Regions from separate parts of the Moorella sp. E308F genome, predicted to be linked through region 2. Evidence: riboswitches for the same ligand, from Rfam matches in the RefSeq annotation. Region 2 holds a riboswitch; the other holds the start of a gene.
What was found. A riboswitch is a leader RNA that binds a small molecule or an ion and turns the genes downstream of it on or off. The one in region 2 is predicted to bind cyclic di-AMP.
Positions count from the first base shown of each region.

Region 1: another riboswitch for cyclic di-AMP. It lies ahead of eam (glutamate 2,3-aminomutase); the one in region 2 lies ahead of E308F_RS16230 (CAP domain-containing protein).

Region 1 is NZ_BJKN01000001.1:1,206,947-1,211,233, reverse strand. It holds gene E308F_RS06085 (amidohydrolase family protein) at 42-1,265, opposite strand; gene eam (glutamate 2,3-aminomutase) at 1,516-2,769, opposite strand; cyclic di-AMP (ydaO/yuaA leader) riboswitch at 2,886-3,104, opposite strand; gene E308F_RS06075 (DedA family protein) at 3,154-3,756, opposite strand; gene E308F_RS06070 (phosphatidylserine decarboxylase) at 3,753-4,287, opposite strand, start outside.
Region 2 is NZ_BJKN01000002.1:1,078,121-1,082,407, reverse strand. It holds gene cysK (cysteine synthase A) at 92-1,012, shown strand; gene E308F_RS16230 (CAP domain-containing protein) at 1,014-1,673, opposite strand; cyclic di-AMP (ydaO/yuaA leader) riboswitch at 1,727-1,853, opposite strand; gene E308F_RS11925 (YebC/PmpR family DNA-binding transcriptional regulator) at 2,056-2,814, shown strand; gene E308F_RS11920 (hypothetical protein) at 2,884-3,441, shown strand; gene E308F_RS11915 (amidohydrolase) at 3,556-4,287, shown strand, end outside.

The DNA.
Region 1 (4,287 bases), on a different contig from region 2:
GCTACTTGTAGTATAACCGTTGCTTTTCCCTGACGCAACCGCTAAATAATGATGTCGCTTTTTTTGTCGTTCCGCACGGCCACCCGGCCGCCCTTTATGACACAGACCTTTTCAACCTGCCCAATGATAGCTTCAGCCGGGCTGGTAGCATCCAGGAGAACCAGGTCGGCCCGGTCACCGGCTTTAACACCGTAAGCTTTAAGGCCAATGGCGGCCGCGGCGTTATAGGTGCCCATTTTCATAACGTTTTTGAGCTCCAGGGGCGTTCCCATCTGCAGTACCTGGGCGGTAATCAGGGCCTCCTCCAGCATATTGGCGTTCCCAAAGGGGCGGAAGGCATCGCGGATGTTGTCGGAAGCATAGGCTACATTTACTCCCGCTGCCTGGAGCTCCCTGACCCTGGTAACCCCGCGTCGCACCAGGCCCTTATCCCGGCGGCCCATGAGGTAGAGATTGCAAGATGGTAAAGTAATAACGCTGATGCCCGCCTCTTTCACGGCGGCAATGGTCCGGATAGCCTTCTCCTCGTCCACAGCCGCCAGGCCGCAGCAGTGACCGGCCACCACCCGGCCCTGGAAGCCGGTCTGGATGGTTTTAGCCGCTATATAATCCAGGGAGGCAACCGAAGGAGCATCCGTCTCATCAACGTGGAAATCAATCAAGACATTATAACGCACGGCCAGGTCAAAGATATAATCTACCCATTCCTGCATCCTTTCGGACAGGTGGGGGGCACCGCCCAGGCCGTCTACCCCCAGGCGCAGTGCTTCTTCCATGAGTTCCTTTAAAGGTGGTGCCGGTGCCGGTTCCAATTCACCGGGCATGGCAAATACTTGCAGGTCAACTCTCCCGGCAAATTCTTCCTTGAGTTCCAGGGCCGCTTCCACACCTCGCAGGCCCAGGGCTTCGTTGACGGTAATATGGGTGCGCATGGTGGCCGTCCCATGGCGCAGAGCCATTTTAAGCACCCGGCGGCCGCGGTCGATAAAATCATTTTTATCCATTTTGCGGCTGCGCCGCTGGAAATCCTCAATGGCTTCGGCCAGGGAGCCTGCGCCTTCCTGGGGCGCCGTCAGGGCCTTGTCCAGGTGGGTATGGGCATCGACAAAGGCCGGTATCAGGAGTCTCCCTGCCGCATCGACCATTTGCCGGGCCGAGCCGGCCACTCCTCCCCCGGCGGCAACAATGTATCCGTCTTTAATGGCTACATCAACAGTTCCCGGCTCATCCATGAGCCGCGCGCGCCTGATTAACAAATCATTCAATTTTTATCTTCCTTCCTGATAATTATATTGGTTTATATTTAACCCAATCTTAATCCTACCACAGGAAAATTTAACGGTCAATAAACAAGGATTCTCTTGTTTTATGCCGAATATGCCAGAGATTTTGGTAAATTATGGTCCGGTATCAGGAACGGTGTTACGTTTATTTTATTTGGATTTTAATGTGTCACCGGGCTCCCATCAGGGAGATGGTATGTAAAAAGCGCCGGAATTGCCCGGCGCTTTTGTTTTAAGCCTTAGTCTGTTCTTTCTGGCATCCCAGGTTGGGGTAAAAGAGGGTCCGCTTTTCCCAGGTCCGCAGGATGACCTGGTCGTCATTGCAGGCCAGCACATACTGTGGTAAAATGGGCGTCTTGCCCAGCCCGTGGGGTGCGTTGATTATATAGGTAGGTACGGCCAGGCCGGAAGTATAACCGCGCAGCTGCTCCATTATTTCCACGCCTTCCTCAATGGAAGTGATAAAGTGAGTCGTCCCTTTAACCGGCTTGGCGTGGAAGATATAATAGGGCCGTACCCGGATTTTCAACAGTTCCTGGTTGAGCTTCCTCATAACAAAGGGATGGTTATTGATGCCCTTTAATAAAACCGCCTGGTTTCCCAGGACCACCCCGGCCTGCACCAGGCGATCGCAGGCCGCTTTCGCTGCCGCCGTAACCTCCCGGGGGTGGTTAAACTGGGTATTAAGGTAAATCGGCGGGTGCTTGGCCAGTACCCGGCATAATTCCGCCGTAATACGCTGAGGCAAAGTAACCGGCACCCGGGTGCCCAGGCGCTTAATCTCCACATGAGGTATATTATCCAGTTCCGTTAACAGCCAGTCGATTGTGGCGTCACTCAGCATTAAAGCGTCGCCGCCGGTGATCAGGACATCGCGTATTTCTTTGTTGCGGCGAATATACTCCAGGGCCCGCTCCAGCTCCCGGCGGCTGCGGCTCCGGTCAACTTCACCGATATTGCGGCGCCGCTGGCAGTGGCGGCAGTACATGGCACACTGGTTGGTGACGTTAATAATCAAGCGGTCGGGGTAACGCCGGGTAATGGCCGGTGCCGGTGACGTCAGCTCCTCATCCATGGGGTCGAGTACCCCGACCTTATCCTCCAACTCGGCGGCACTGGGTAAGGCCTGCCGCCGGATGGGGCAGCTGGCATCTTTGCCCATGAGAGAAAGATAATAGGGCGAAACGGCCCAGCGGTAGGTACGCTCGACCCGCTTGATGGCTTCCTTTTCCGCTTCGGTTAAGGGAATTAATTCCCCCAGGACGTCAACCGAGGTAATCCGATGCTGCAATTGCCAGCGCCAGTCTTGCCAGTCATCTTCACTGGCACCAAAATAGGCCATAATCCGCTGCCGGCTGGCTTCAATCTCCGCTGCGACTTCCAAACCGCTGGGGATGGCATCTCTGGCGTCCAGGTAATCAATAATCCTGGCCTTTAACTCAGCTGCCCTTTGCAATGCAATTTCCCTTTTGGCTTCTCTACTCATCAGCTTCCCTTTGTTTGGACAGACACTCACGAGTTTCTACCTCCCTTCCTGTTATAAAATAAAACCCCGGCCTGAACCGGGGTTTTGGGTACAAGAAATTAAAGGGGTACGATGCCTCTTTCACTTTCCACGCTTACGAAGTTAGCTGCCGGGTTCGGGTCGAAAGCTAACCCTACCCCGCACTCAGTTTCTCTTCCGTTGCTCCTTTGCTTTATCCAAAATTTCCTTTAGGATAACGGGATTTTAGGGAAGACGTAAAGACTACTGAGCGCGGGGATTCACCCCAAAAGACTGGTTCCCCCGTTCCCTGAAAAGGGATTCAGCGCTCTGCTTTTATTCATTTGTTCTAAATAATTTTAACACAAGATACGGGATTTGTCAAACTTATTCTTTTCCATTTCTTACCATTAGCCGGTACCAGCAATAATAGATAGAACCGGCGGTAACCGCCAGGAATGCCAGGACCAGTAGGATATCCATCCACCAGGTGGCGTAGCGGCGGTAAAGGTACCACCACGCCAGGAGATAATGGGCCCCCTTCCAGCTGGCGTACTGCCAAGCCATAGTCCAGGTAAAGGCGCCCAGGGCTGAATAAAGGGCATAGATGCCGGGATTCATTCCCAGGACACCCGCTGCCAAGATGGTCGGCGTCCTGATGGGGCCAAACCAGCGGGCAAAAATAATTACCGCCGCTCCAAAGCGGTCCAGCCAGTCCCGGGTTGTGGCCAGGCCGTCCGGACCCCAGCCCCGGTGGAGAAAGCGTTCGATTATGCCTCGCCCCGGCCTGGCCCCCAGCCAGTAACCTATCAAGTTGCCCAGGAGATTGCCGGCGCTGCCGACCGTCACTGCCCCCCAAAAGTTCATCTCCCCGCGCTCGATTAAATAACCGGCGGCCAGGAAGACCGGCTCAAAGGGGATGCCCGGGACACCCATACCTTCAACGACCAGCAGGCCAAAGAGAGCCATATAGACATGGACGGCCGTCACTGCTCTGCCCTGCCTGCCGCCCGGTAACGGGCCACCACCGTCCGGGCGCCGTAAACCTGCTGGCCCACCCGGACGGCAAACTCTACATCATCCTTGAAGATAACCAGGTCTACCTGGGAACCACGTTCGATAAAGGAGACCTTCTGGCCCCGGGTAACGGCCTGGCCGGGAGTGATAAAACATTTGATCTTATTGACAAACTTATCGGCAATCTCCACCATGGCCAGCTGCACGTCACGGCCCCTTAAGAAGATGGTCAATCGTTCATTTACCAGGCGGTAGCGGTGGCTGAAAAGATCTACCGCCCGCCGGAGATAGGTGAGGCGAATATATTCCCACAGGTCGACCATGGGCAAATTCACCCTGGCCTGGGTATGGACCATATTCTCCACCCGGGCATCAATGGGAGCATAGTTAAAATGGACATCCAGGGGAGACATATAGATACCAACGATCCAGCCCCTGTTACTAAGGCCCTGAGCTTTCATTATTTCCTCAATGGGAATGGGCCGGCCCAGTTTCTCCGCTACC
Region 2 (4,287 bases):
GCAGTGGCTTTTTACTTGACATAATCTGTACCGGAAGTTAAAATATGATTAATTCCGATATGAAAAGTATACATTAAGGAGGAAATTAACCATGAAAGTAGCCGCCGACATAACCCAGCTAATCGGCCGGACGCCAGTAGTAAGCTTACAACGCCTGGTGGAAAATGGGGCGGCAATATATGTAAAGCTGGAATACTTTAACCCCGGGGCTAGCGTTAAAGATCGAATTGCCCTCAGTATGATTGAAGCTGCGGAAGCAGAAGGAAAACTTAAACCGGGTGCCACCATCGTGGAGCCCACCAGCGGCAATACCGGCATTGGCCTGGCTATGATTGCAGCGGCCCGCGGCTACCGCTTAATCATTGTCATGCCGGAAACCATGAGCATTGAACGTCGCAAACTCCTGGCGGCCTATGGCGCTGAATTTATCCTAACTCCAGGGCACCTGGGTATGAAGGGGGCCGTAGATAAAGCCATGGAGTTAGTCCGGGAAAACCCTGATTATTTTATGCCTCAGCAGTTTGAAAACCCGGCCAACCCTGATGTACACCGCCGTACCACAGCCCGGGAAATTTTAGAGCAAATGGGCAAAGACCTGGATGCCTTTGTGGCCGGAGTGGGTACCGGGGGTACCATTACCGGCGTCGGCGAGGTTTTAAAGCAGGAAATTCCGGGGATAAAAATAATTGCTGTGGAACCGGCAGCTTCCCCCGTCCTTTCCGGGGGCCGGCCGGGCCCCCATAAGATCCAGGGCATCGGGGCCGGCTTTATCCCGCAGGTCCTGCGCCGCGAGGTAATCGATGAGGTTATTACCGTGTCCAATGAAGACGCCCTCATGACCGCCCGGCGCCTGGCTCAGATGGAAGGCCTGCTGGTGGGTATCTCTTCCGGTGCAGCCGTCTATGCCGCCCTGCAGGTGGCCCGGCGCCTGGGTAAAGGTAAAAAAGTACTGGCTATTGCTCCGGATACCGGCGAGCGTTATCTGAGCACCGAACTTTTTAAAATAGGGTAGATTAGGTGAATAGCTGCACCCAGTAGTTACCGTACCTGCCGCCTTTGGCATGGCCGACGCCAATGGCCGTAAAATTGGGGTTTAAGATATTGCTGCGGTGGCCGGGGCTACCCATCCAGGCAGCTACCACGGCTTCGGGCGTTCGATAGCCGGCGGCGATGTTTTCACCGGCGGTACGGTAAGTAATACCGAATTTCTGTAACATGTTAAAGAAAGATCCGTAGGTAGGCGATTCGTGGCTGAAGTAATTATTATCCCGCATATCTTCAGCCTTGAGGCGTGCTACTTTTGCCAGCTGTAAATCTACAGTTAACGGCTTCAGCCCGACTTTAGCTCGCTCGGCGTTGACCAGGTCGACGACTTTTTGCTCAAACTGGTTCATCTGGTAGCTACTGGTAGCAGACTGGGATGCAGGTTGAGGGGCCGGAGTTGGAGCCGGTGCCGGTTTTGGTGCTGGAGCCGGTTGAGGTTGAGGTGCCGGTTGCGGGCGGTAATACCTGATGTAAAAATAATTTTGCGGTGCGAAATGGAAAGCATAATAGTTACCATTGTAAATTGTGTAAGTTGCTGCTTGAACAGGCGTGACCGGTACGATGGCCAGGGTGGTAACAATTAATATTACAGCCAGGGATGCGGCCAGGGTTTTGAATTTAGACCGCAAAACTAACCCCTCCTTTACAAACTAGATTACTTTAACGCTTGGCGGACCAGTAAAAAATCCCCCTCCAACGTCTGCGAGGTTAGCTGACGGGTACGGGCCAAAGGTTAGCCCTGCCACGGATTAACCCCAGAAAAATTGGTTCCCCCGCTTTCATAAAAGGAAATTCGGCGTTTCTGGTGGCCACGGCGTGAAATGAAAGTTACTAAATAGAATTTTACCATATAGGTGCCAAAAAGTTAACATAAAATTGGCCGCGTCTTCGAGGTAAAATATTACAGACATATTCGGCAGCGGGTAATGTAGATAATGAGGCTTATTGCTTAACTGCGGTTTTGTATGTTAGAATTTTAACGGCAGTTAGAGGTGAGAGGGGGGTAAAGGCATGTCCGGACATTCCAAGTGGGCCAATATAAAACATCGTAAGGCCAAGATGGATGAAAAGCGCGGCCGCCTTTTTACTAAAATCGGGCGAGAGATTATCATTGCTGCCCGGCAGGGAGGCGGTGACCCCGAAGGTAACCCGCGCTTGAAGGCAGCCATCGCCCGGGCTAAGGAAGTCAATATGCCCAATGAGAATATACAGCGGGCCATTATGCGCGGTACCGGCGAGATTGAAGGCGCAGCTTATGAAGAAATGGTTTATGAAGGCTATGGTCCCGGAGGCGTAGCCATGTTGTTAAATATTGCTACGGATAACCGTAACCGCACGGCTTCAGAAATCCGGTATATCTTTTCCCGCAATGGTGGAAATTTGGGGGAAAGCGGCTGTGTAGCCTGGATGTTTAACCCCAAGGGGGTCATTAGCGTCGAAGTTCCGGCGGGAGAAACCCGGGAAGAATTAATCCTCCAGGCTATTGAGGCCGGAGCAGAAGATGTTGATGATAGTGCCCCTGACGCCATGGAAATAAAGACTGCTCCTGAAGACCTGGAGAAGGTAAAGAAAGCCCTGCAGGAAGCCGGAGCTAATATTACTAGCGCCGAAATAGCAATGGTACCCCAGACTACAGTAACCATTGACGATCCGGAAATGGCGGCTAAAGTCATGCGCCTGGTGGACCGCCTGGAGGATCACGATGACGTCCAGGCTGTTTATACCAACGCCGACATTCCTGCTGCCGTTCTGGAGCAGCTGGAGTTATAAGCAGGTATAAAACCTTGTTGCGCCGGCAAAGCTAGAAGGTGGTAATTTCTGTTATAAGGAGGTGCCACCTTGGGCGACGCAAGCCGGCGCTTTTTTGTTCTTGGCCTTATGATTTTTCTCCTCGGGGGGCTGGTGGCTTACCAGCAAGCCAGGGTAAGTACCGGGCAAAGGCCGGTTATCTTAAAGGTGCCGGGTCTTCTGGAGCCAAGGGTACTGGAGGAACCTCACCTGGAGAGATATTATCGCTACTGTGGCCACCGGGAACCCATTCCTCTACCGGCAGGGGTCAAGTGGAACTGGGCTGATAAAGAAGAAATGAACCTTCTTTTCCCACCGGCCGAGGGTTGGCGCATAACCCGGGAGGAGGAACACCTGGTCATCATCCAGGAGGTAGATGCTCTGTGCCCTGCCGATGCACCCAGACGCCATTTGGCCGTCAAGGATGGCCTGGTAGCTATTTATCAGGGCCCGGCCGGCAGCCTGGGACCACTAATGCGGGTAACGAACCTGAAAGTTGCCTCCTTGCCGCCCAGCTGGCGGGAAAAAATAGAAAATGACCAGGCAGAATTCAATTCCGAACAAGAGGTCCTGGAAGCCCTGGATAGCCTGGACGAATTTCGCCCCTAAAGGTCGGCATTTACCCCTTTGCTCCTCATACCTCCACCTTTTAAACATGATTTCTTTTAAAAAAACCTTGTATAAACGAAGCCCCGGGTTTAAGCTTAGGGTGGAGGGATAAACATGACACAAGAAACGCTCTGCCGCCAGGGGTATTTGGATGCCCACTTACATTTATGGGAATTTGCCATCTTCAATCGCTTCGCCAACCTGGAAAAATGCTTAAGCCTTGAGGAACTGGTGGAAACCCTGAAGTCTCGTTTGGTTGAAGGGTGGGCCGTAGGGGTACGCTTTAACCAGGAAAGGTTGGCCGAAAAAATTATCCCCGGGCGGGCCTTCCTGGATCACGCCTTCGGATCAACGCCGGTGGTAATAGTCCGGACTTGCCTGCACCTGGCCGCAGCCAATACGGCCGCCATGCAGAGGCTGGGATTTTTTGCGGAAAACGGGCTCTTCCATGAGGCCGAAGCATTTAAACTCCTAAATACTTTAGTGGCTAGCCTCAACCTGGAGCCAGGAGACATCCTATCCCGGGGCTTAAGGGAATTGAAGCAACTGGGGATAATTAAAGCCATCGATATGGGAATGGACCGGGACAAGCGCCCTTTCTTTGAGGGCTTGGACCAGGTGGTCGAGGTGGATTTCTACACGGTGGATTTCGAGCTACTGGATGAAGCCCTGGGGTTTAAAGTCTTCCTGGACGGGGGTCTGGGCGCTCGTACCGCGGCCCTTACGGAAGAATATGCCGACGATCCCGGTAACTATGGCCTGCTGAATTACACTGATGAGGCCCTCCTTTCTCTGGTTGAGAAGGTACACCAAAAAGGTAAACCCGTAGCCGCTCACGCCATCGGC